One region of the Paenibacillus sp. FSL R5-0928 genome, then DNA from elsewhere that is predicted to be linked to it. Evidence: a T-box and tRNA genes for the amino acid it is inferred to sense, from the RefSeq annotation. Region 1 holds a T-box; the other holds one or more tRNA genes.
The links. A T-box is a leader RNA that pairs with one kind of tRNA and senses whether it is charged. The one in region 1 lies ahead of trpS (tryptophan--tRNA ligase), so its partner is inferred to be a tRNA-Trp.
Positions count from the first base shown of each region.

Region 2: it has a tRNA-Trp gene. The T-box ahead of trpS (tryptophan--tRNA ligase) is inferred to sense a tRNA for this amino acid. The anticodon was not compared.

Region 1 is NZ_CP150225.1:6,048,839-6,060,976, reverse strand. Features, by position in the region: gene MKZ16_RS27440 (hypothetical protein) at 565-975, shown strand; gene MKZ16_RS27435 (alpha/beta-type small acid-soluble spore protein) at 1,129-1,359, opposite strand; gene MKZ16_RS27430 (aldose 1-epimerase) at 1,561-2,535, opposite strand; T-box leader at 2,670-2,909, shown strand; gene trpS (tryptophan--tRNA ligase) at 2,973-3,959, shown strand; gene MKZ16_RS27420 (hypothetical protein) at 3,961-4,149, opposite strand; gene MKZ16_RS27415 (metal-dependent hydrolase) at 4,254-5,255, opposite strand; gene cyoE (heme o synthase) at 5,488-6,420, shown strand; gene MKZ16_RS27405 (SCO family protein) at 6,444-7,061, shown strand; gene MKZ16_RS27400 (DNA primase) at 7,158-7,505, opposite strand; gene MKZ16_RS27395 (MFS transporter) at 7,639-8,826, opposite strand; gene MKZ16_RS27390 (hypothetical protein) at 9,097-9,534, shown strand; gene MKZ16_RS27385 (transglutaminase-like domain-containing protein) at 9,598-10,743, shown strand; gene MKZ16_RS27380 (penicillin-binding protein 2) at 10,917-12,138, shown strand, end outside.
Region 2 is NZ_CP150225.1:6,213,332-6,225,469, reverse strand. Features, by position in the region: gene perR (peroxide-responsive transcriptional repressor PerR) at 1-388, shown strand, start outside; gene MKZ16_RS28115 (glycosyl hydrolase family 18 protein) at 599-2,320, shown strand; gene MKZ16_RS28110 (DUF2614 family zinc ribbon-containing protein) at 2,438-2,803, opposite strand; gene MKZ16_RS28105 (nucleotidyltransferase-like protein) at 2,931-3,809, shown strand; rRNA gene MKZ16_RS28100 (16S ribosomal RNA) at 4,236-5,793, shown strand; rRNA gene MKZ16_RS28095 (23S ribosomal RNA) at 6,026-8,951, shown strand; tRNA gene MKZ16_RS28090 (tRNA-Asn) at 9,013-9,088, shown strand; tRNA gene MKZ16_RS28085 (tRNA-Ser) at 9,092-9,184, shown strand; tRNA gene MKZ16_RS28080 (tRNA-Glu) at 9,203-9,277, shown strand; tRNA gene MKZ16_RS28075 (tRNA-Val) at 9,333-9,408, shown strand; tRNA gene MKZ16_RS28070 (tRNA-Met) at 9,426-9,502, shown strand; tRNA gene MKZ16_RS28065 (tRNA-Asp) at 9,528-9,605, shown strand; tRNA gene MKZ16_RS28060 (tRNA-Phe) at 9,616-9,691, shown strand; tRNA gene MKZ16_RS28055 (tRNA-Thr) at 9,720-9,795, shown strand; tRNA gene MKZ16_RS28050 (tRNA-Tyr) at 9,801-9,886, shown strand; tRNA gene MKZ16_RS28045 (tRNA-Trp) at 9,893-9,966, shown strand; tRNA gene MKZ16_RS28040 (tRNA-His) at 9,990-10,065, shown strand; tRNA gene MKZ16_RS28035 (tRNA-His) at 10,110-10,185, shown strand; tRNA gene MKZ16_RS28030 (tRNA-Gln) at 10,205-10,279, shown strand; tRNA gene MKZ16_RS28025 (tRNA-Gly) at 10,286-10,360, shown strand; tRNA gene MKZ16_RS28020 (tRNA-Cys) at 10,371-10,444, shown strand; tRNA gene MKZ16_RS28015 (tRNA-Leu) at 10,459-10,537, shown strand; gene MKZ16_RS28010 (AraC family transcriptional regulator) at 10,675-11,430, opposite strand; gene MKZ16_RS28005 (BMP family ABC transporter substrate-binding protein) at 11,760-12,138, shown strand, end outside.

The sequences.
Region 1 (12,138 bases):
AGTGTGAACGCGCAAAGACCCCGGTTAAGGGGTCTTTTTTTAATGGTTAATTGTCGAAAACTCCCGTTTTATAAAAATTAATATACGAATGATCTATGAATTTTGCGCATTACTAGGGATAATAACCCAATTTTGTAGAATAATGTTGTTTGACGTATTTAAGGGGTCTATAATGAGCCTTGAGCCTTATATAAGGCTTGCAAGGAAGACTAATGAGCTTAGCTCAAAAAGCTTAAGTAAGCGCTTACTAAGCCGATTTGTACGAAGTAAACTCGAAGTAGCTAAGCTCACAAACAATATAAATCGAACCAGAAATTTGGGAAAAGGGGAAGGAGTGGCGGAGGGGAATTTTGGAACTGTAAGAGCGGGAGCGACCGCCTTTGTCTCCGAATTTCACCCGCTGTACGCGTAAGAATTCAAGAAATTTGGAGACAACAGCGGCTGGAAGTCCAAACATTCCCCGCAGTAGCGACGGATCCTTAGCCTAAATATTTAGGGTTCGATTTATAAAAGACGAAGTGAACTCGAAGAAGCTAAGCTCACAAAACTTTTAGGAGGAAAGATATGCTTAAGACAGAACAGCTATCATTAGCAAGACAGATGGATTTGGTATTTAGGGAACTGCAAGAGGAATTATCGGGACTATCTTCCGGTACGGTATTTGTGCAAATACGAAATAATACCATTGGCAAATTCGGCATACGTCATCACCCTCTAGCCGGTCGGGGTGGTGGATTCACAGAAGTAAAGGAAGGAATAACGGAGAGTCAGCAGTCTTCTTTTCGTCTAATGGCACTGGAGAGTCTGAAATACAAACGGCGCTGGACTCATGGTGAGATCAGCTATGAATTCGCTATAAGACAGGGAAAGCTAATCGTAGATGCTACGCTGGAGTCCAATTATAATATGGCGAATCTGATGATTCGATCTCCCCGTAATGCTTACGCCGAGAGTGCTGATCAATTTTTAAGTTAAACGTTTTACATAAAGATTGCATGCAGCTCGGATTATAGGGTATAAATTAGAAAAACCTCCCACAGCTTCTGGAAGAAGTGTGAGAGGTTTGAAAGCTAGTCGGCAATGGGCTTTTTAAGACCTCAGCCGGATAAAACACTTAAGATAACGATGTTACTGACGACCGGACAGTTGTTGTTCTGCCAGTTGTACTAGACGTTTAGTGATGTAACCTCCCAAAGAACCAGTTTCGCGGGAAGTGTAGTTCCCGTAATAACCGTCAGCTGGGATCGTTACTCCAAGCTCTTGTGCTGCTTCATATTTCAATTGTTGCAACGCTGCATTTGCTTGAGGAACTACAAGGTTATTGGAACGGCTGCTACGACCTTGACCTGCTTGACCCATGTGTGTCACCTCCTTCGCCCGTTGTGAAGATAGTATGAGCGCTAAGAGGCTAATTCATGCATGCTATCGAAAGGTTTTAAGGATGGTAATTATTAGTCGATTAAAAGTAAGGGTAGGAAAGCCTAAATAACTAAGCTCGCACAAAAAATCGGCCTTCTCTTACGTAAACGCAAGGGAAGACCGATATAATGTATATCTGCTTTAATTCTCGGGATAGATCATTTCCAGCATAGTGGACAGCTCAAGGCTTTGACCTGGTTCTACCTTCAGCAAGCCAGTGAAGGAAGGATCGTCGGAAACGTTAGGAGCATCCGGGAGCCAGGTATAAGGTTCGATGCACAGAAATTGATCGGCTGGTCCTTTGGTATACAGGACCCAGTGGCGAAAAAGATTCTCGTCGGCCGTATAACGAAGACCATAACCATCATCGCGTAATAACAATGCTTCTACGGGCTGCTTGTCACCAATACGCAGAGCGGTATCAAAATTAGTTCCCTGTAGGTTAATTCCAGAATTTAGAGACTCTAGATCACCGAGTGGAATTAGATTGCCGCTAGGGAGCAATTCATCGTTTAGTTCATAAATGCTGTTTACGGGCAATTTGAGATTCCAGCGTTCAGGTTCTCCATCGATCATAAACCAGGTGTGATAACCGATCCCAAAGGGAATACGATGATCGCCGAGATTTGTAACCTTTAAAGTCTGGCTGAGCCGGGCATCCTGAAGCCTGAATGTCATTTCGAATTTGAGTGGAATGGGAAATTGCTCCATCCAGTGTGGATCATCTTCAGTAAGGAATTCAGTAGTGACTGCACAACCGTCCTCGTCTTCTTCAATATCGCTGACACACCAGGATTGAGTCCGGTGTAGACCATGGATATGATTGTCACCAGCGGTATTCTGGTCAAATTGATAACTTGTACCCTCGAATTGAAATTTTCCTTTACGAATTCTTCCGGGTGGAATTAAGAGCGGGATGCCAAAATGGTAAGGTTTTTGCATAAAGAAAGCTTGATCGCTTTCATCAGGCCGCCGCAGAATTTCCCGTTGTTCCTTTACATCAAACAATGAAATCACGTTGTTTCCTAGTCGCGGCAAAAGCGTGACTTCCAGTTCGCGGCTGTGCAAAATATAAGTATCATAACCGCCCCACTGCCCTTTGGTCACCTGTTTCATGAGATATGCTCCTTTATCGTAACTGTAATCGAATAGAACATGGATAACCTTATCATAACAGATTTATACGGAAGTGGTTAAGTGATTTGACAACTTCTCTTTATGGTTCTATGATGAAGGCATTAAATTATGATGAGAATGTGATGACGGGGACAAGTAGGCAGGAAATGTACCTTCAGAAAGCCGGTGGTTGATGCGAACCGGTAGGACACTCCTGATGAATGGACCCCTGAGCGCCGCGCTTGAACGGGAGCAAGATACCCTAGTAGACCGGCCGGATCTTCCCCGTTAACGGAAGACTAAGGCTGTTTCCTTTTGACTATACAAAGGTTAAGCAGCGAATAAGGGTGGCACCACGGTCTCACGTCCCTTGCGGATGAGGCTTTTTTTGCGTTCTCGGAAATTGGAAATCACATCTAACGGAGGTCTATATTATGTTGAAAAAAGTAATGTCAGGCATACAGCCGAGCGGTTCTCTAACTTTGGGTAACTATATCGGAGCGCTGAAAAATTTTGTGAAGCTGCAAGACGATCATCAATGTTTCTTTATGGTTGTCGATATGCATGCGATCACCGTTGCTCAAGATCCTGCGGCACTGCGTGAGCAGTCTGAAGCTGTAGCTGCACTCTTTATCGCGGCAGGAATTGATCCTGTGCGTTCGAATGTATATATGCAGTCCCATGTGCCTCAGCATGCGGAATTGGGTTGGATCATGACTACGCTAACGGCAATGGGCGAGCTTGAGCGTATGACACAGTTCAAAGATAAATCATCAGGTAAGGATTCGGTTGGCGCGGGCCTATTCGTATATCCTTCTTTAATGGCAGCAGATATTCTTGTTTATAATGCGGATCTTGTGCCAGTAGGTGAAGATCAGAAGCAGCACTTGGAGTTGACCCGTGATTTAGCTGGCCGATTTAATAACCGTTTTGGCGAATTCTTTACGATTCCTGAACCGTATATCCCTGAAGTGGGCGCACGCATTATGTCTCTGGATGATGGCACTAAAAAAATGAGCAAGAGCAGCCCAAATGCAGGCAGCTATATTGCCCTGTTGGATTCGCCGGATGTGATCCGTAAAAAAATCAGCCGTGCAACGACTGATTCTGGACGTGAAGTTATCTTTGATCCGGCTAATAAGCCAGAGATTAGTAACTTGATGAGTATTTACTCGGAATGTTCTGGAATGTCCCTCCAGCAAATTGCCGATCGTTATGAGGGACAAATGTATGGTGGCTTTAAGAAGGATCTTGGGGAAGTGGTTGTGTCCACACTTGAGCCTTTGCAACAAAGATATCATGAAATTCGCAGTTCAGGTGCGATCACTGATATTCTTGCCGAAGGTGCTGAACGCGCACGTATTGTTGCAGCTGAGACATTGAATGGCGTAAAAGAGCGGATGGGCTTTCTGCCAGCTCGTTAATCTAATCAGAGCTTAAACTTTCCTGTTTGCGTCTAATTCTGGCTTTGAGGATAAATCCCCAGCCAATATTCAATACGCAGAGAAAACCAAGCAGAAGTGCTAGCCAGAAGCTATAGCTGATCGCGATTGAAGCGGCAGTGAGAATAAGAATAGAAGAACAAGCGAACCAAAGTGAGAGTCCTTTACCCATTAAGAGCCTTCCTTTCCGTGTCTGCTAAAATGAATCCCGGAGTATTATAAATACTCCGGGATTTTTTGTGATTATAGAATAGTTCTCTCAGTAAGTCTACAGTTTCATCGTAAAGAACCAGGGTCGATGGAAAATCGTTTGTCGAGCTTATCGCTGCTAAGCCAGCCTACATAAGTATTTAAAGGTTTATATTGGTTATCCATAACTAATACAGCCACAAAAGGGTATTGTTTGCGGTGTAAATAACGAACGTCTCCCCAGCGCACCATATATCCTGAAGGAAGCTCCTCCACTTCGGCCACCGCATAAGAGGTGAAATATAAAAAGGACTGAATATCTGGATGCGACTTGGATATTTCCACAGCGGGATGATTCGAGCAGACCGCATGTTTGAACCATTCCAGACGGTTGTTCAGTAGCTGCCCAACGTCATAACTGCCGTCTTTTTTCACTTTAACTACGTTCCAGCGTTTAAGTGAAATTGTAGGGATTACAATATAACGTTCGCCAGCAGTATGGTGTATATCTTTAAGCTTGATGTTTCGTGTAAGGCGGGCATGAACAATCGTTCTCCAAATATAATAAAGAATGGTACAGGCATAAAGCGTAATAAATAAAGGTTTAGGCGGAACAATCCCAGTGATCCAGAGCAGAATAGCTGCGATATGGCTGCCAAAAATAAATGGATCGAAAATGTGGATGATATTCCAGGCGATCCATTTCTCAGTGAATGGACGGGCCGCCTGAGTTCCATAGGTGTTAAACAGATCAGAGAAGACGTGCACGCCTACACCTATGAAACCCCAGAGTGCAACATGGCTTAAAGCTGCCAAATCAGTAAACCCAAACAGAGGCCCTAAGACTAGGGCAATCAGAGCGGGCCACAAAATTAGAAAAGGCAAGGAGTGTGTGATTCCACGGTGATTACGAATATATATTGCATTGTCCTTTAGTCGTAATGCGGTATCGGCATCAGGAGCCTGTGAGCCTAAAATCGTTGCCAGCATAACGGCCCCGGCCAGTTTAGGGTCAGAAGCAACGACGGGATCGACGAAAGAAAGTCCGGCTAACCCTATGCCCATAACTAAATGTGTAGCAGTGTCCATTGGTCAGTTCTCCTTTGTTGTTCGGAAGTACATTATTAATAATTACCCAAATACGGCTTAGGTTATTAAGGGGCTGAAAATAAATATTGTCACGTAATTGTCAAATTCATGAACATACTGTGCCATGACTGTCAAAGTCTCCTCGGGTTTGATATGATAAAGTTAACAGCGAAGTCTATTTAGTGCTTCGGCTAGAACGTTAGAAGTTTGTTTAGAAGGAGGATCATTTGGTGTGGATAATCATATAACATTTCAAGCTTCTTCCGATTCTGCAGCTATGTCTGCAAAATCTCCACCGGAAGGTGCAAGTTGGCGTGATTTCATTACCGTAACAAAACCCGGTATTATCCGATCTAACCTCATCGCTGCCTTTGCAGGATATTGGCTGGCTTCAGGTTGGGATGTTCAATACGGCAGATTAGTTCTGACTCTGCTCGGTACAATGCTGGTTATGGCTTCGGCCTGTGTTTTTAATAACTATTTCGACCGTGATCTGGATATGAAGATGGAAAGAACGCGCGATCGTGGGCTTCCTACAGGACGACTGAAACCCAAAACCGTATTGCTGTATGCTATTGGGCTTGGGATTGCGGGTTTGATTGTGCTGTTTGCTTTTTCTGGAGTTTTAGCCGGTCTGTTCGGGATTGTAGGGATGTTCGTTTACGTTGTAGTATACACCCTTTGGTTGAAACGGACATCAACATGGAGCACTTCAGTAGGTGCGATCTCTGGAGCTATGCCACCGGTAATTGGCTACGTTGCAGTTACGGGAACAGTTGATCTAGGGGCTTGGCTGATGTTTGCGATGTTGTTTCTGTGGCAACCTCCCCATTTCTGGGCGCTCGGGATTAGACGTAAAGAAGAATATAGAGCCGCAGGTTTCCCACTGCTGCCTGTAGTCAAAGGAACACGTCGTACGAAGTTTCAAATGATTCCTTATGTAGCACTGTTACTGCCTATTCCAGTGTTAATGTACGCCTACGATTATGCAGGCATTTTTTATCTGGTGATTTCAACAGCGCTGTCCCTGGCTTGGTTAATCATAACCTTGATGGGCTTTGCAGCAAAAGATGACGAAGTCTGGGCGAAGAAGAACTTCCTCTTCTCCATTAACTACCTAACGGTAAGTTTGATCGTACTTGTATTAAATACGATTCACGGTTAAGAAGAGGGAGGGTATTATTGTCCGTGCAGACCTTTAAGCGTTATAAATGGACCTGGATTCTACTATTGCTTGCTTTGGTAATGGCTGGTTATCTGGCAGTTAATTCTTTGAATTTAGGAAAAGAAAAACTGCCGGTAATCGGAGAAGTGCAGGACTTTTCACTTGAAAATGTGGATGGAGACCAGATTACTCTGGCTGATACACAAGGTAAGGCACGGCTGGTATACTTTTTTTTCACGCAATGTCCGGATGTATGTCCTATAACTACGTTCCTGTTATCCCAGACACAGAAGATTCTGGTTGACGAGGGCAACTTTGGAAAAGATACGGCGTTCGTCTCCATTTCTTTTGATCCAGAGAATGATACACGTGAAGCCATTAAGACCTTTGCGGACCGTTTCCAGGCAGATTATAAGGGTTGGTACTTCTTACGGGGGGATCAGGAAGTGATTCGTAAGCTGGCAACTGATTCTTTTAAAGTACTAATTGCAGGGAATAGTAAAGAAAATTTCGTACATGCCAATCGCATAGCATTGGTTGATCGGGACAATCGTCTCCGTGCATTGTATGACGCAGGAGATACGGATAACGTAACGCCTGAATTTCTTGCCGATAGGCTGAATGAATTGGCTCGTGAATAGAACATAACCGCATAACAGAAACGCCTTTTTCGAATCCCGTTTATTGAAGGGATAACGAAAAAGGCGTTTTTAATTTCTTAGGCAATATATCGCGAATCAAAAAGGAATGGGTTCAGGGTATATGATGAACTCTTCCAGACCCGCTTTTTCAAGCTGATTAATATTGTATTCATCTGGAGTGCCCTCCACTCCGGCATAACCCCGGCGCGTATAGATGTGACCAGCATCGGGAAAGGCATCGCGGAGAATCCCGCGTATTTTTTTGCCTGAACTGTCGTTATCCATATAAAGATATACTTCTCCATCTCCTACTTTTTGTCGCAGGGACTCGAGTTTGAGCGTATTTAATGTACCAAAGGTACAGAGGATTTCGACTTCCGGTACCAGCACGCGTCGTAATCTGCTGCGATCGTTTTTGCCTTCGACAATAATCGTAATGGACATTTGCTGACAATCACCTCCGGAAATGAAGCCTGAACTTTCAGACTCATTATAGTTTACCGAAGGAGGAGCAGTTTTAACAACTGTTTCTACAGGAAAATCTTCATTCCCCGGGAAATGTCGTAAAAACAATAAATCATGCGGCCCGCCCATTCCATTTGGAAGAGTAGGTGGACAGCTTGGCTGAATTTTTTGGCGGAAGCAGTAATAGTGCAACCATCAGCAATAGAAAGGCAATGAAATAAGGCGAAACAACGTCTCTTAGTTGTCCTGCGGCCACAGGCCCTGCGAATGCACCTAGTGACATGGCTATCGACTGCATGGAGAAGGTGCGTCCCATACGTCCTGGTCCACCTAGACTAATAAAGAGCGAAGCCATTGCAGGAAATAATATTCCTTTGGCTGCACCCAGCATAAAGAGAATAACGGAAGCGGGAATGCTGTGAAGTGAGGCGAGCGCAAAAAAACAAAGGGCCATTCCTAGCAAGGCCACGGCTATTCTTCCTCCTGGGGAAAAGCGGTTCAGGAAGAACAAACTGAGTGTTACCAAAGCCCCTAAGCTAAGGAGCGATAAAAGAATACCTGTGGAAACAATGCTATTACTTCCGGTCTGAGATAGAGGAAGCTCAAAGAACAGAACCCCTTGTGAACAAGAAACGAAAAAAGGCAGCAGATAATAACGTTTGGAAACTGGATTGGGATCGGATATAGGGACCGAAGGAAGATCCTGATTTTTTAAAGGAGGTGCTGCTGAGTTTACAGGGCGTACTAAACGCCGGGCAGGCGCCGGTACACTGAAAAAAGCCATGATTCCTGTAGCGATAAGCAGCCATCCCAATGTGGTGAAGGTGCCGGAATAGCCAGCTTTAGCTACGATAAAGGCACCCGCTGCTGGGGATACCACTGAAGCTAAGGTATGAACGATACCATGTCCGGACATATATTTCCCCTGCTCAGTGGCATCAGATGATAATGAAGCCAGCAAGGTCATGCACGCCGGAGAGAGGAAGGCGAGCGCGAACCCGCTTGCTGCTCGTAGCATCAGCAAATGCCACGGAAGCTGAGCGTGAGCCTGCAGCAATAGAATGGCTCCCGCAGTAACAAGGCTAAAGACGATGTAGCGGCGGCTGCCATTACGATCGACGAGTACGCCTGCGAGCAAATTGCCAGGAAGATGGGTCAACGAATACATGCCCATCATCCAGCCAATAAAGGCGGGTCCCGCACCAAGAGAGATGGCAAAGGGCGTTAGAATAGGATACTGTGCATGTAAATCAAAAAACGCCAGAAAAAGAAACAGGTACAGCCATAGCGCAGTTTTCACAGGGAAACACCTCCGAGAGCCACCTACAATAAAGGTTAATGCAGGAAGGCGTATTTTAAGAAGATCAAATTTAAGCAACTACTTGTACTTTACGTGGGACAGAGAGGGCTTATACCGCTTTTTTAATTCCTGTAAGCAGGTATACCTTTCTCTGGCTGTGGAACCATGAATTATGATGGGCATTCATGTATAATAATTAATATTGGCGTCATGTCTATGGAGGAGATAATCCTTAGGACGAAACTAGGCGATAGGGGTGTTGTGAGGTTGATGGATCCAGAGGTGTGGTCACAGTTTATTAGAGAGAATTGGTTAGTTATTGTTATTGCGCTTGTTCTGTTGTTCGCGGTTGTTAATTTGGTCAAAACGATGTTGAAATGGGCGATTGTCATTATTATCGTTGTAGGTCTATTCATCTATAGTGGTGTGACAATGGACCAAATTGGTAACGCTGTGAATAAGGTGGCAGATGGAACGGTAAGCACGCTGAAGAAGGAAGCACAAGAGGTCATGCTTAAAGAGGCGCAGGATGCGAAGTACACTTCAAATGGTGACGGAACATTTACGATCACAACTCCGAATATTGAAGTGAAAGGTACTACTGGTGAAGATAAGGTAGAGGTTACTTTCCGCGGAGTTAGTCTTGGGAAGTGGAGTATTACAGATACCACACAAACATTTATCGAGGAAGCTCGGAAACATCAATAAACGGCCTCAGTTTAAATGATTATCAAAAACAAGCAAGCGGGCGGCTGAAAGGGGAGATTGGATATGATAAACGGTTGGTTGACTAGTCTGAGTGATGCAAATATCATCTCCATCGCCCTCCTGCTGGTAGTAGTCTTTTCACTATTGCAAGGCTGGAGCAGAGGGTTCTCAAGTGCTACCGGAAGATTATTCGGTCTGCTGGGAACAGGACTGTTTACAATAGCTTCTTTGGTGCTGGCCATTCCTGCTGCGGCGTATCTCAATCCTCATGTTCAGACTTGGGCAGCAGGAATAAGTCTGCCTGATAAACAGCTGACCCAGTGGCAGCAAATTTATTATACGGCTGTGTCTGTGCTGGCGGAATCGCCGCTGGTGCGGTTTCTATTGTTGTTATTGCTCTCTTATATCTTAATTCGCATGCTTCTGGGATTGTTGTCTATGCTGCTTCCATTCCACCAGCTACGGCGCACCAAGACATTTAAGGACAGAAAGATTACGCAAGTAAGCCGTATGGGTGGAGCTATCATAGGATTAATTATAGGCTTGACTCGTGGTTTAATTATTGTGCTCGCTCTCTTCATTTGTGTTGGCCTAAATCCAGAAAGTCAATTTAGCCGTTATGTGGAATCTTCTCCGATCTACAGTCAAAGCGCTGCCGCTGTATTTGAACCCTTTGTTGGGGAGACAGTGCAGAAAAAGCTGCCTATTCTGACGAAGACCGTTGCAGCTGAGATGAATGATATTCTGCGCAGAAAATATGAAGTTATCGATCATGACATTCCACAAGATATTGTGGGAGCTGCTGAAGATATTATTGGACAAGCGCAAGGAGACGAGAAGAAAGCCAGACTACTGTATGATTGGGTAGGAACACGAGTAACTTATGATTACGCCAAAGCGGAAAATTATGAAAAAAATAGAATTTGGCATGAACAGACCCCGCAGGATACCTTCGACACACGCATAGGGGTATGTATTGATTATGCCCGTCTTTACGCTGTTATGGCCCGCTCTCAAGGGTTACAGGTGCGCGTTGTAACGGGGCAAGGCTATGATGGTCGAGGCGGGTATGGCGCACATGCCTGGAATGAAGTTTATATAAGTGACCGGCAAGCTTGGATTCCATTGGATCCCACTTGGGCGAGCAGCGGAGATTGGTTTAATCCGAAGGATTTTGACGATACGCATATTAGGGAGAACGCACTCTGAGTGAGGGCGCCGCACTCCTTCCGTGTGGTACAATAAACTCATACCAACTGCTCTAACATAAATGCGAGTGCAATGCTCACAATCAGCTTCTTAGAAATCACCTTCATTATAAGAGCAATGTCGCTGGCTAAGGCAATTCAGACATTATTTTTATATAGAAGGGAAGAAAGCTGGTGAGCTTTGGGAAGCAGCTCCCGCCTGCGGACGGGAAATCTTCGAAACATTCTGTAGGTCTGAGATTGAATCTGTTTTTCTTTGGCACTTTTTTTATTTTTTGTATCATTATTGTGCGTCTTGCAGGTTTGCAGTTTACTGAGGGAGCTTTGCTGACAGAAGAAGAGATTAAACGGGATACGAAGTTTGTTCCGCTGGCAGCCATGCGAGGGATTATTTTTGCTGCCGGGGGTGAGCAGATAGCCTATTCTACACCTGTTGAGTCGCTCTATCTTACCCTAAATAAGGAATATACAGCTAAAACTACCGATAAAGTAACGGGTGAAACCTCACTAACGGAAAAAGCGAAAAATAAGTCTAATGACCTTGCAGCAAGATTAGTAGCGGAGTTTGAGAAATATGGAAGTGCAGATGCCCCCAAGTTAACGCAGCAGGACGTGCTGGATTTACTTGATCTGGACTTTAAAAAGTATCTGGGTTATGTACCGCGTCGTATAAAAGCAGGGCTAACTTCAGAAGAAATAGCTTATTTCATGGAACACAAGGATGAATATCCAGGTATTACCATTGTGGAAGAAAGTGTACGCCACTACGATAAAGATACGGTAGCTGTGCAGACGGTGGGTTTTGGCAAACCTTTTAAATCAACCGAAGACATAGCGATGTACAAAAATATTCGTAGTGCAATGAAAGACAATTCTTCACCGGGACTTATGTATAAAACGGAAGAATATGTAGGATTTGATGGTCTGGAAATGCAGTATCAACGCGAACTGCGCGGAGAAAATGGTTATCAGGTCATTTCGGTCACTCCTCAAAATATGGCGGAGAAGGTAGAACAGACCGTTCCCCCTGTAAAAGGCAATAACATTTGGATGACTATTAATAAGAATGTTCAGATGAAGACTGAACAGGCCATATTGGATCAGATTAAATGGCTGCACACCAATGCTGTTCAAGGCGAAACTCATCCAGATGCTTTAACAGGTTATGCAGTAGCAATGGAAGTAGAGACTGGTAATGTTGTCGCTATGGCGAGTATGCCGGATTACGATTCGAATGTATGGACAAAGGACTCGTTGCCTACATCCGTCTGGAATAAAATTATGAACAATCATCTGAATGGTACTATTACCTCGAATTCTTCCGGGAGATCGGGTCATGATTTTAGCTCTCTTGTATTCATGGGATCGACCATCAAACCGTTAAGTGTATTAATTG
Region 2 (12,138 bases), 160 kb from region 1:
AGGTGTCCGTATAACGCCCCAGCGTCATGCGATTCTTACGTATTTGATGGAAGCAATGAATCATCCTACAGCTGACGATATATACCGGGCGCTAGAGCCGAAATTTCCGAGCATGAGCGTTGCAACTGTATATAATAATCTCAAGATGTTTATGGAAGCCGGCATGGTTCGCGAGTTGACCTACGGGGATAGTTCCAGTCGTTTTGATGCCAATGTATCTGATCATTATCATGTCATCTGTCAGCTATGCGGTAAGATTGAAGATTTTAGTTATCCTTCGCTTCATGATGTTGAGATACATGCAGAGCAGGAAACGGGCTTCAAAATTACGGGTTTGCGTATGGAATTGCATGGAGTTTGCAAATGTTGCAGAGAGAAGCAACAATAAGACAGAATACTACTGTACTTAAGGGCGTATAGCCAAGCTACACAATAAACGTGTGAAATCCGAAAGCGGAGGACTCACGTTTTTATTTTTTTCAAAATAACAAAATATAGTGAAAATGACTAACTTATACTGGTTATCCGGAACCAAGTGGATGTTATAATCGTATTGTTAGACTTAACTTAAAATCATCTAATATTTGGAGGATATATTTTGGACAGAAGATATAGACAGAAACGCGTCAAAAAGCGCGGAGGTCTTTTCCGACGCTTTTTTGGACTTTTGCTCATTGCAGCAGCAGCTTATTGGGTTGTGTTTTTTGTATTGCCAAATCGCCAGCACATCGATCCAGACTGGAAAGGCCTAGAACATCCTATCTTCGTAAAAGGAGAAGTAACAGGATATTCCGCATCAGGGACCGGTGATAGCATGCTTTTACCTCTACCATTACTGCAGGAACATGTGGACTCCTCTATTCGTTATGAAGAAAAGACTAAATCGGTCATCCTATCAACGGAAAGTGAACTTCTATATATGCAAGAGGATAAAACCGATGCTAGTCTGAACAATCGTCCGCTGCAGCTGCGGCTGGCACCAGAAGTTAAGGAAAAGATAACTTATCTTCCTGCGGATGTTTTAGAAGACCTGTATGGGTTTGAGATTCAAGAGGATACGACTACCGGGGCTGTGCTGTTAATGACAGCAGGGGAGACTGTACCGCTGGGGAAAGTGAAAGGTGAAGCAGGTGATAAGACAGTCGCTCTTCGCAGCGAAGCGTCGATTCACGCACCCATCGTGGCCGATATGTCCCCAGGTGCCATCGTGAGTATTTGGAATAAGGAAAATGAGGACTGGCTGTATGTGCAGTTAAGCAGCGGTTATGCGGGTTATGCCAAGGCCAGTGATATTATCTCGGACGGTCAAAAGACAGTGGAACCCAAAAGCACCACTCCCTCACGGGCAGAACGAAGCTGGAAAGGGAAGTCAGTGAATTTGTATTGGGAAGCTGTTTATCAACGCAAACCTGACCCAAGTACATTCGGTGAGCTACCGGGCGTTAACGTGGCTAGCCCGACTTGGTTCAGTATCATAGATGGTGATGGGAATGTGCGCAGTCAGGCTGATAGTACGTATGTGCAGTGGGCCCATGAGCGCGGTTTGGAAGTATGGGGGCTGCTCAGCAATAGCTTTGAACCAGACATAACCACTGAGGCATTGTCGAGCTATGAGAAGCGGATGAACGCGATCGTACAGATCCTCGAGTATTCAGATTTATACAAGCTGGATGGAATTAATATTGACTTTGAGAATGTATATACGAAAGACGGGGAGAATGTTACACAATTTATGCGAGAGCTAAAACCTATGGCTCAAGCCAAAAACTTAATCGTCTCCATAGACGTAACCCCTAAATCCAACAGTGAGATGTGGTCAGCATTCCTTGATCGTAGGGCTCTTAATTCAGTAGTTGATTATCTTATTGTTATGGCTTATGACGAGCATTGGGCTGCTAGTCCTGTAGCGGGCTCTGTTGCGTCTCTGCCGTGGGTAGAAAGCTCGTTAAGCCGGATCATAGAGGAAGACGATGTGCCGCCTGAGAAGCTGATTCTAGGGATTCCACTGTATACTAGAATTTGGACTGAGGCCCAGGTGGATGGCAAGACCAAAGTAAGCTCTAAATCGGTTAGTATGAATGCCGTTGAAAAAATTATTAAAGAGAAGAAGCTAACCCCAACCTTTGATAAGGCAGCTGGGCAGAATTACGTTGAGTATAAGGAAGATGGCGCTCTTAAAAAAATATGGATCGAAGACAAAGTTTCTTTAAAAGCTAGAGTTGAGCTTGCTAAGTCTTTAGGGCTTGGTGGCATCGGTTCATGGAATCGCAGCTTTAGTAATCTGTCTGCGTGGGAGGCATTACAAGGGATTCATAAGTAATTATTATTTCATTCATAATAAACAAAGGGGCTCCCAATATAGGGGCCCCTTTGTTGTATTAAGCAAATGTTTGATTGCATTATAAATCGCTAGTAATAAGCTTCTGTAAGATGTGTTTTATTGATTAAGCTGCTGACTCTTAAGTTGTTCCGCAGTAATATTGGCCTCAGCTGGATCCATAGTAAGGATGGTATGGCAGAACATACAGCGGTCTGTTTTGCCCAGCATTTTGGTCAGCTTGTGACATTCAGGGCATTCCAGTTGGACTGCGCTAGTTGACAGCATCCCAGCCCAGAAATAGATTGCAAGACTTGCCATCATTGAGATTAAACCGATTACAAGACCGATTCCAGCGAATACTTTTCCAGTTGAGCCCCAAAACACGATGCCCGCTGTACCCAAAACCATAAGTCCCATTCCGAGCATTGTGAGCAGTAATCCCCATGTGCGAAAAGCGTTGATCTTAGCCGTTTTAAACTTCATGAGTGTTTGCTCCTAACTAAATATAGTTGGGTTGTCCAGAAGGAACTGTCTTTCATATGTAGAATAATAATTATAACTGAATTATAACTGACTGGACGCAAAATCGCCAAATTTAATGGAGGGAAGCATGGAACTGTCCAATGTAACTTTGTTGAGTGGAGAAACGTTTGATGAGAATGTTTTAGGAGCGGTCGTTTTGCGGCAGAATGGGGATATTCCGTTTCAAAGCGCACTTCTTCAAGATTTTGATATGATAGTGTTAGTATTGCATGAAGAACAGGATAGAGAGCATATTGTTCGCCATACCATTGCCGGTGACCAACGGACCCAGTCAGTCCATATCGGCCTATTTGCTTTGGAGCAGGCTGTTATGGCAGGGGATAATAACGAACTTCTTATCAGTTTGATGAGGGGGGAAGTGATCTGGGACCCCAAGGGAATACTCGAGGAAATGCGCAGCGAGATATTGCAATTTGAAGGACCGATCAAGGAACGGGTCGCATTTATGGAGTTTGCCCGCTTTTTGCATATGTATGTGAAATCCAAGCGCTATATAGAGGCTGGCTTTATTATGGATGCTTACAACTGTGTATTGATAGCCTTATATCATTGGGCAAGAATAGAAGTGAGTGAAGTGGGTGCTTTCCCCGAGCCAGCTATTTGGGAGCAGGTTAAAAGCATGAATACCTCTGTTCATAAACTTTATGAGGAGTTAACGGTCAGTACTGAGACCTTAGAGCAACGTGTGGAGCTTGTGCTTCTTGCATGTGAATTTGGGATTATGTCCAAAATGACGGACTGTTGTCTATTGCTCTTTAATATTTTGAATAGCCGTAAGGAAGCATGGAGCATTAAAGAATTACTGCAGCATTCAGGTCTGAGTCAATTAGAGTCTGAACTACCCCTTGTTTTACGAAAGCTGGTTTCTCGTTCGCTAATCCGAGAGATTACATCTTGGGCTGATGTTCACGAGGGAGAAGGGCATGCGATCCGCTATACATTATAGAGATGAATTAGATACAGTAGAAGATGTTTAATTATAGAGAGATGAGCAAGGATAGGGAGAGGCTGAGCACTCTCTTTTTTATTTGTTTACTAATATGAAACGCTCATATTTATTCAGAAAAATTAATGGTTGACTCTTTCCTTGTTCATGTGTTAAATTATAACTCGTCCCTCTGACACAGAGATGTGCTTTCGAAAACATTCGAAAGACAACCGAAAAAAGAAATTAAAAAAAAGGTTGACTAAAACGAGGGTGCTGTGATATATTATAAAGGTCGCTGCTGAACAACACATCGACGAAATAAACGGCTTGATCTTTGAAAACTGAACAACGAGTGAGTAGGAAATCACGTAAGTGAAATCCAAAATTAGAGAATTAATTTTCTCGTCAGATGTTTCAAAATGAGCATATCGCTCTTTTCAATACTAATTGGAGAGTTTGATCCTGGCTCAGGACGAACGCTGGCGGCGTGCCTAATACATGCAAGTCGAGCGGAGTTACTTTGAAAGCTTGCTTTCAAAGTAACTTAGCGGCGGACGGGTGAGTAACACGTAGGCAACCTGCCCTTCAGACTGGGATAACTACCGGAAACGGTAGCTAATACCGGATAATTTCTTTTTTCTCCTGAGAGAAGAATGAAAGACGGAGCAATCTGTCACTGAGGGATGGGCCTGCGGCGCATTAGCTAGTTGGTGGGGTAACGGCCCACCAAGGCGACGATGCGTAGCCGACCTGAGAGGGTGAACGGCCACACTGGGACTGAGACACGGCCCAGACTCCTACGGGAGGCAGCAGTAGGGAATCTTCCGCAATGGGCGAAAGCCTGACGGAGCAACGCCGCGTGAGTGATGAAGGTTTTCGGATCGTAAAGCTCTGTTGCCAGGGAAGAACGTCCGGTAGAGTAACTGCTACCGGAGTGACGGTACCTGAGAAGAAAGCCCCGGCTAACTACGTGCCAGCAGCCGCGGTAATACGTAGGGGGCAAGCGTTGTCCGGAATTATTGGGCGTAAAGCGCGCGCAGGCGGCTATTTAAGTCTGGTGTTTAAACCTTGGGCTCAACCTGAGGTCGCACTGGAAACTGGGTGGCTTGAGTACAGAAGAGGAAAGTGGAATTCCACGTGTAGCGGTGAAATGCGTAGATATGTGGAGGAACACCAGTGGCGAAGGCGACTTTCTGGGCTGTAACTGACGCTGAGGCGCGAAAGCGTGGGGAGCAAACAGGATTAGATACCCTGGTAGTCCACGCCGTAAACGATGAGTGCTAGGTGTTAGGGGTTTCGATACCCTTGGTGCCGAAGTTAACACAGTAAGCACTCCGCCTGGGGAGTACGGTCGCAAGACTGAAACTCAAAGGAATTGACGGGGACCCGCACAAGCAGTGGAGTATGTGGTTTAATTCGAAGCAACGCGAAGAACCTTACCAGGTCTTGACATCCCTCTGAATCTGCTAGAGATAGCAGCGGCCTTCGGGACAGAGGAGACAGGTGGTGCATGGTTGTCGTCAGCTCGTGTCGTGAGATGTTGGGTTAAGTCCCGCAACGAGCGCAACCCTTAACTTTAGTTGCCAGCAGGTAATGCTGGGCACTCTAGAGTGACTGCCGGTGACAAACCGGAGGAAGGTGGGGATGACGTCAAATCATCATGCCCCTTATGACCTGGGCTACACACGTACTACAATGGCCGGTACAACGGGAAGCGAAGCCGCGAGGTGGAGCCAATCCCATCAAAGCCGGTCTCAGTTCGGATTGCAGGCTGCAACTCGCCTGCATGAAGTCGGAATTGCTAGTAATCGCGGATCAGCATGCCGCGGTGAATACGTTCCCGGGTCTTGTACACACCGCCCGTCACACCACGAGAGTTTACAACACCCGAAGTCGGTGGGGTAACCCGCAAGGGAGCCAGCCGCCGAAGGTGGGGTAGATGATTGGGGTGAAGTCGTAACAAGGTAGCCGTATCGGAAGGTGCGGCTGGATCACCTCCTTTCTATGGAGAATCGTTCTCTGCAATGAGGACATTCAAATCGGAAGCTTAGCTTCCAAAACTCAGGTTTAGGCCTGTTACTCACTCGTTGCTCAGTTTTGAGAGTTTAAGCTCTCAAGTAAGACTTGATCCTTGAAAACTGGATACCGAAACGAATTTGCGTTTTAGAACATCTTTTAGCAACTTGTGCAAACAAGTAAATGTTATTAGTGAGATTTTTCTTCGGAAGAATCAAGGTTAAGCTAATAAGAGCACACGGAGGATGCCTAGGCGCCAGGAGCCGACGAAGGACGTGGCGAACAACGAAACTGCCTCGGGGAGCTGTAAGCAAGCTTTGATCCGGGGGTGTCCGAATGGGGAAACCCAGCTGTGGTAATTCGCAGTTACTCATACCTGAATACATAGGGTGTGTAGAGGCAGACCAGGGGAACTGAAACATCTAAGTACCCTGAGGAAGAGAAAACAATAGTGATTCCGTCAGTAGCGGCGAGCGAACGCGGAACAGCCTAAACCTAAGAGCTTGCTCTTAGGGGTTGTGGGACGTCTCACATGGAGTTACAAAGGAATATGGTAGGTGAAGAGGTCTGGAAAGGCCCGCGATAGAGGTAAAAGCCCTGTAACCTAAACTGTGTTCTCTCCGAGACGGATCCCGAGTAGTGCGGGGCACGTGAAACCCCGTATGAATCCAGCAGGACCATCTGCTAAGGCTAAATACTACCTGGCGACCGATAGTGAAACAGTACCGTGAGGGAAAGGTGAAAAGCACCCCGGAAGGGGAGTGAAATAGAACCTGAAACCGTGTGCTTACAAAAAGTCAGAGCCCGATCTATGGGTGATGGCGTGCCTTTTGTAGAATGAACCGGCGAGTTACGTTTAACATGCAAGGTTAAGCCGAGAAGGTGGAGCCGCAGCGAAAGCGAGTCTGAATAGGGCGATTTAGTATGTGGACGTAGACCCGAAACCGTGTGATCTACCCCTGTCCAGGGTGAAGGTGCGGTAACACGCACTGGAGGCCCGAACCCACGTACGTTGAAAAGTGCGGGGATGAGGTGGGGGTAGCGGAGAAATTCCAATCGAACTCGGAGATAGCTGGTTCTCCCCGAAATAGCTTTAGGGCTAGCCTCGGTATAAGAGTAGTGGAGGTAGAGCACTGATTGGGTGCGGGGTCCGCAAGGATTACCAAGCTCAGTCAAACTCCGAATGCCATATACTTATTGCCGGGAGTCAGACAGTGAGTGCTAAGATCCATTGTCAAAAGGGAAACAGCCCAGACCATCAGCTAAGGTCCCCAAGTGTGTGTTAAGTGGGAAAGGATGTGGAGTTGCACAGACAACCAGGATGTTGGCTTAGAAGCAGCCACCATTGAAAGAGTGCGTAATAGCTCACTGGTCGAGTGACTCTGCGCCGAAAATGTAACGGGGCTAAACACACCACCGAAGCTATGGCTAGATACTATGTATCTGGGGTAGGGGAGCGTTGTGTAGGGGTTGAAGGTGTACTGAAAAGAGCGCTGGACACTACACAAGTGAGAATGCCGGTATGAGTAACGAAAAGATCAGTGAGAATCTGATCCGCCGAAAGCCCAAGGTTTCCTGAGGAAGGCTCGTCCGCTCAGGGTAAGTCGGGACCTAAGGCGAGGCCGAAAGGCGTAGTCGAAGGACAACAGTTTGAAATTACTGTACCACCGTAATCCGCTATGAGCGATGGGGTGACGCAGGAGGGTAGTGACGCGGACTGATGGATGTCCGTCTAAGCAGTGAGGCTGATGTGTAGGCAAATCCGCACATCATTAAGGCTGGGCTGTGATGGGGAGCGAAAATTATAGTAGCGAAGGTCATGATCTCACACTGCCAAGAAAAGCCTCTAGCCAGGAGAAGGTGCCCGTACCGCAAACCGACACAGGTAGGCGAGAAGAGAATTCTAAGGCGCGCGGAAGAACTCTCGTTAAGGAACTCGGCAAAATGACCCCGTAACTTCGGGAGAAGGGGTGCCCCGGTAGTGTGAATAGCACGAGGGGGCCGCAGTGAAAAGGCCCAAGCGACTGTTTAGCAAAAACACAGGTCTGTGCGAAGCCGCAAGGCGAAGTATACGGGCTGACGCCTGCCCGGTGCTGGAAGGTTAAGGGGAGTGGTTAGGGGTAACCCGAAGCTATGAACCGAAGCCCCAGTAAACGGCGGCCGTAACTATAACGGTCCTAAGGTAGCGAAATTCCTTGTCAGGTAAATTCTGACCCGCACGAATGGCGTAACGACTTGGGCGCTGTCTCAACGAGAGATCCGGTGAAATTTTAATACCTGTGAAGATGCAGGTTACCCGCGACAAGACGGAAAGACCCCATGGAGCTTTACTGCAGCTTGATATTGAATTTGGGTACGATCTGTACAGGATAGGTGGGAGCCGTAGAAATCGGAGCGCAAGCTTCGGTGGAGGCGCCGTTGGGATACCACCCTGATCGTATCTAGGTTCTAACCTAGTACCCTTATCGGGTACGGGGACCGTGTCAGGCGGGCAGTTTGACTGGGGCGGTCGCCTCCTAAAGAGTAACGGAGGCGTTCCAAGGTTCCCTCAGAATGGTTGGAAATCATTCGCAGAGTGCAAAGGCATAAGGGAGCTTGACTGCGAGACCTACAAGTCGAGCAGGGACGAAAGTCGGACTTAGTGATCCGGTGGTACCGCATGGAAGGGCCATCGCTCAACGGATAAAAGCTACCCTGGGGATAACAGGCTTATCTCCCCCAAGAGTCCACATCGACGGGGAGGTTTGGCACCTCGATGTCGGCTCATCGCATCCTGGGGCTGAAGTAGGTCCCAAGGGTTGGGCTGTTCGCCCATTAAAGCGGTACGCGAGCTGGGTTCAGAACGTCGTGAGACAGTTCGGTCCCTATCTGTCGTGGGCGCAGGAAATTTGAGAGGAGCTGTCCTTAGTACGAGAGGACCGGGATGGACGTACCGCTGGTGCACCAGTTGTTCCGCCAGGAGCATGGCTGGGTAGCTACGTACGGACGGGATAAGCGCTGAAAGCATCTAAGCGTGAAGCCCCCCTCAAGATGAGATTTCCCAATTAGTAAGACCCCTTGAAGACGACGAGGTAGATAGGTTGGAGGTGGAAGTGCAGCAATGCATGGAGCTGACCAATACTAATCGGTCGAGGGCTTATCCTATACTTAGAATGCAGATTCGTTTCGGATTCAGTTTTCAGGCGATTAAGCTTGGTATGAATATTCCCTGATAGCTCAGTTGGTAGAGCACTCGACTGTTAATCGAGTTGTCACAGGTTCGAGTCCTGTTCGGGGAGCCATATGGAGAGGTGTCCGAGTTTGGCCGAAGGAGCACGATTGGAAATCGTGTAGGCGCCACAAGCGTCTCGAGGGTTCGAATCCCTCTCTCTCCGCCACAAATTTTTAATTAGTATGGCCCGTTGGTCAAGGGGTTAAGACACCTCCCTTTCACGGAGGTAACATGGGTTCGAATCCCATACGGGTCACCAAATTTTCACTTGATTTATCCTAGTGGACTTTGGTACAATAACAATTGTTGTTTATGGAGGCTTAGCTCAGCTGGGAGAGCATCTGCCTTACAAGCAGAGGGTCGGGGGTTCGATCCCCTCAGCCTCCACCATAACATATTTTTACTGACGCGGGGTGGAGCAGCCCGGTAGCTCGTCGGGCTCATAACCCGAAGGCCGCAGGTTCAAATCCTGCCCCCGCAACCAATTAACTTAAGCAATTATATCTTTTGGAACCGTGGTGTAGTTGGCCTAACATGCCTGCCTGTCACGCAGGAGATCGCGGGTTCGAATCCCGTCGGTTCCGCCATTTTCATCATGGCTCGGTAGCTCAGTCGGTAGAGCAGAGGACTGAAAATCCTCGTGTCGGCGGTTCGATTCCGTCCCGAGCCACCATTTATCATCACAAAAGAATGAGTGCCATGCCGGTGTAGCTCAATTGGTAGAGCAACTGACTTGTAATCAGTAGGTTGGGGGTTCAAGTCCTCTCGCCGGCACCATCCTTGGAGGATTAGCGAAGTGGCCAAACGCATCAGACTGTAAATCTGCTCACGTAAGTGTTCGGTGGTTCGAATCCATCATCCTCCACCAGTTTTTAGGGGCATAGTTTAAAGGTAGAACAACGGTCTCCAAAACCGTTGGTGTGGGTTCAATTCCTGCTGCCCCTGCCAAGTTCTTTCTAAAGTTTAATATGGCGGCCGTGGCGAAGGGGTTAACGCACCGGATTGTGGTTCCGGCATTCGTGGGTTCGAGACCCATCGGCCGCCCCATTTTCTTTAAAAATGAATAATGGCAACAATATCAACTTAATATGGCGACTGTGGCGAAGGGGTTAACGCACCGGATTGTGGTTCCGGCATTCGTGGGTTCGAGACCCATCAGTCGCCCCATTTTACTTTAAAATGTTATTGGGGATTAGCCAAGCGGTAAGGCAACGGACTTTGACTCCGTCACTCATAGGTTCGAATCCTATATCCCCAGCCATTTTATGCGGACGTGGCTCAGCGGTAGAGCATCGCCTTGCCAAGGCGAGGGTCGCGGGTTCGATTCCCGTCGTCCGCTCCAAAATTTACATGGCGCCATAGCCAAGTGGTAAGGCAAAGCTCTGCAAAAGCTTTATCCCCAGTTCAAATCTGGGTGGCGCCTCCATTTAGTTCATATGTGCCGGCGTGGCGGAATGGCAGACGCGCTCGACTCAAAATCGAGTGGGAAACCGTGGAGGTTCGAGTCCTCTCGCCGGTATCTTAAAAAGGTTAGTAAGAATGCTTTTATAAGCAATCTTACTAACCTTTTTTCTTTATGTTCTTAGTTTTACAGGATTAAGCCGTTGAATAGAGGAGTTTCTCTATTTCAACGGCTTTTTTTAATCTGATTAGTGATTAACCTGATTGATTATTAATGCGGAATGCTCGCGGGGTATGACCTATTTCTCGTTTAAACATATTGCAGAATTGGGCATCGTTCACAAAACCTGCAGCAGCAGATACTTCAGAGATTTGCATCTGAGTATGACGTAATAGAGATTTTGCATACTCCAGGCGTTTTAACAGCAAATACCGCAGGGGTGAGGACCCGAAACGTTCTTTAAATAGATGGCGAAAACGATCGTAGCTATATCCGGACATTTCTGATAGTGTTTCGACGGACAATTTATGGCGATAATGCTCATTCATATAATTAAGGACATATTGTACTCGATCTTCTGATGGGGATTGATATCCAGAGGCACTAAGAAGCCTCATAAGATGGACGGTAATCTCGCTCATTTGTAGGTTTAGAAGCTCAGAGAATCCGTCTTGCTTGCGTGTAAACTCTGCTTTCATTCGCAGCAGGATTTGAAGAACGGTTTGATCTTTATCATCTTCATATACGCCGAGCAGATTACTCATATTAGGGTGTTCCGAGTGGAAGCCTACAAATAATACATTTGCATCCTCACGGTGGTGCTCGTCATGTTTATGATTGGGTGGCACAAGCGCGAAAGAAGAGGAGCGAAAATGGTAACTTCGTGGGCCAACATTGGTTGTCCCTACCCCCTGTAAATAATAGACCAGTTCGTAGCATTCATGCTGGTGTGGAGGGATATAAGTATTTAGCTCATGTGTGGCACTTACAATATATAGAACACGATCCATGATGATCCTCCAATACTTATGTTTTAGCCGAATCGTACAAAACTATGACCGAAATCATATAATTATTTTTAATAATATTTGTTATGATCGTATCAATAAATCCGAAAGTTCGCAACCTGACTGGCCATCTCGTTCGGAAATAAAGCGGATTATTAATAATAATGGTATTTTTATTGCTATTTTTGAGCCTAAACGTTAAATTTATTACTTTTAATGATACTTTATTTGGAAAAAAGAGAATTTCCATTTGAACCGTGAATTATACAATGGGTGAAGATGGGGATTCTGCCGGATTACTAACCAACTAAAATTAGGGGTGGAATAGAGTAATGAATAAAAAAGTTCTTTCTTTGTTGTTATTAATGGTGATGGTTCTGGTCACAGCATGTGGGAATAACACGTCCAATAACGGTTCTTCTGCGAATACTGGATCAAACGCTGCTGAGGGTGGAGAAAAAGGTTCAGGGGATAAACTCAAGGTTGTATTGCTGATTCCGGGGACACTTGGGGATAAATCATTTTTTGATTCCGCTAATAACGGCTTGCAAAAGGTTAAGGATGAACTAGGTGCAGTAACAAAGGTTGTTGAAATGGGCGTTGATAAAACGAAATGGGAGCCTACATTTAACGATATCGCTTCCGAGGATTGGGATGTAATTATTTCTGGCGGTTCTGAAATTACAGAGATGTTTAATGCAACGGCAGAAT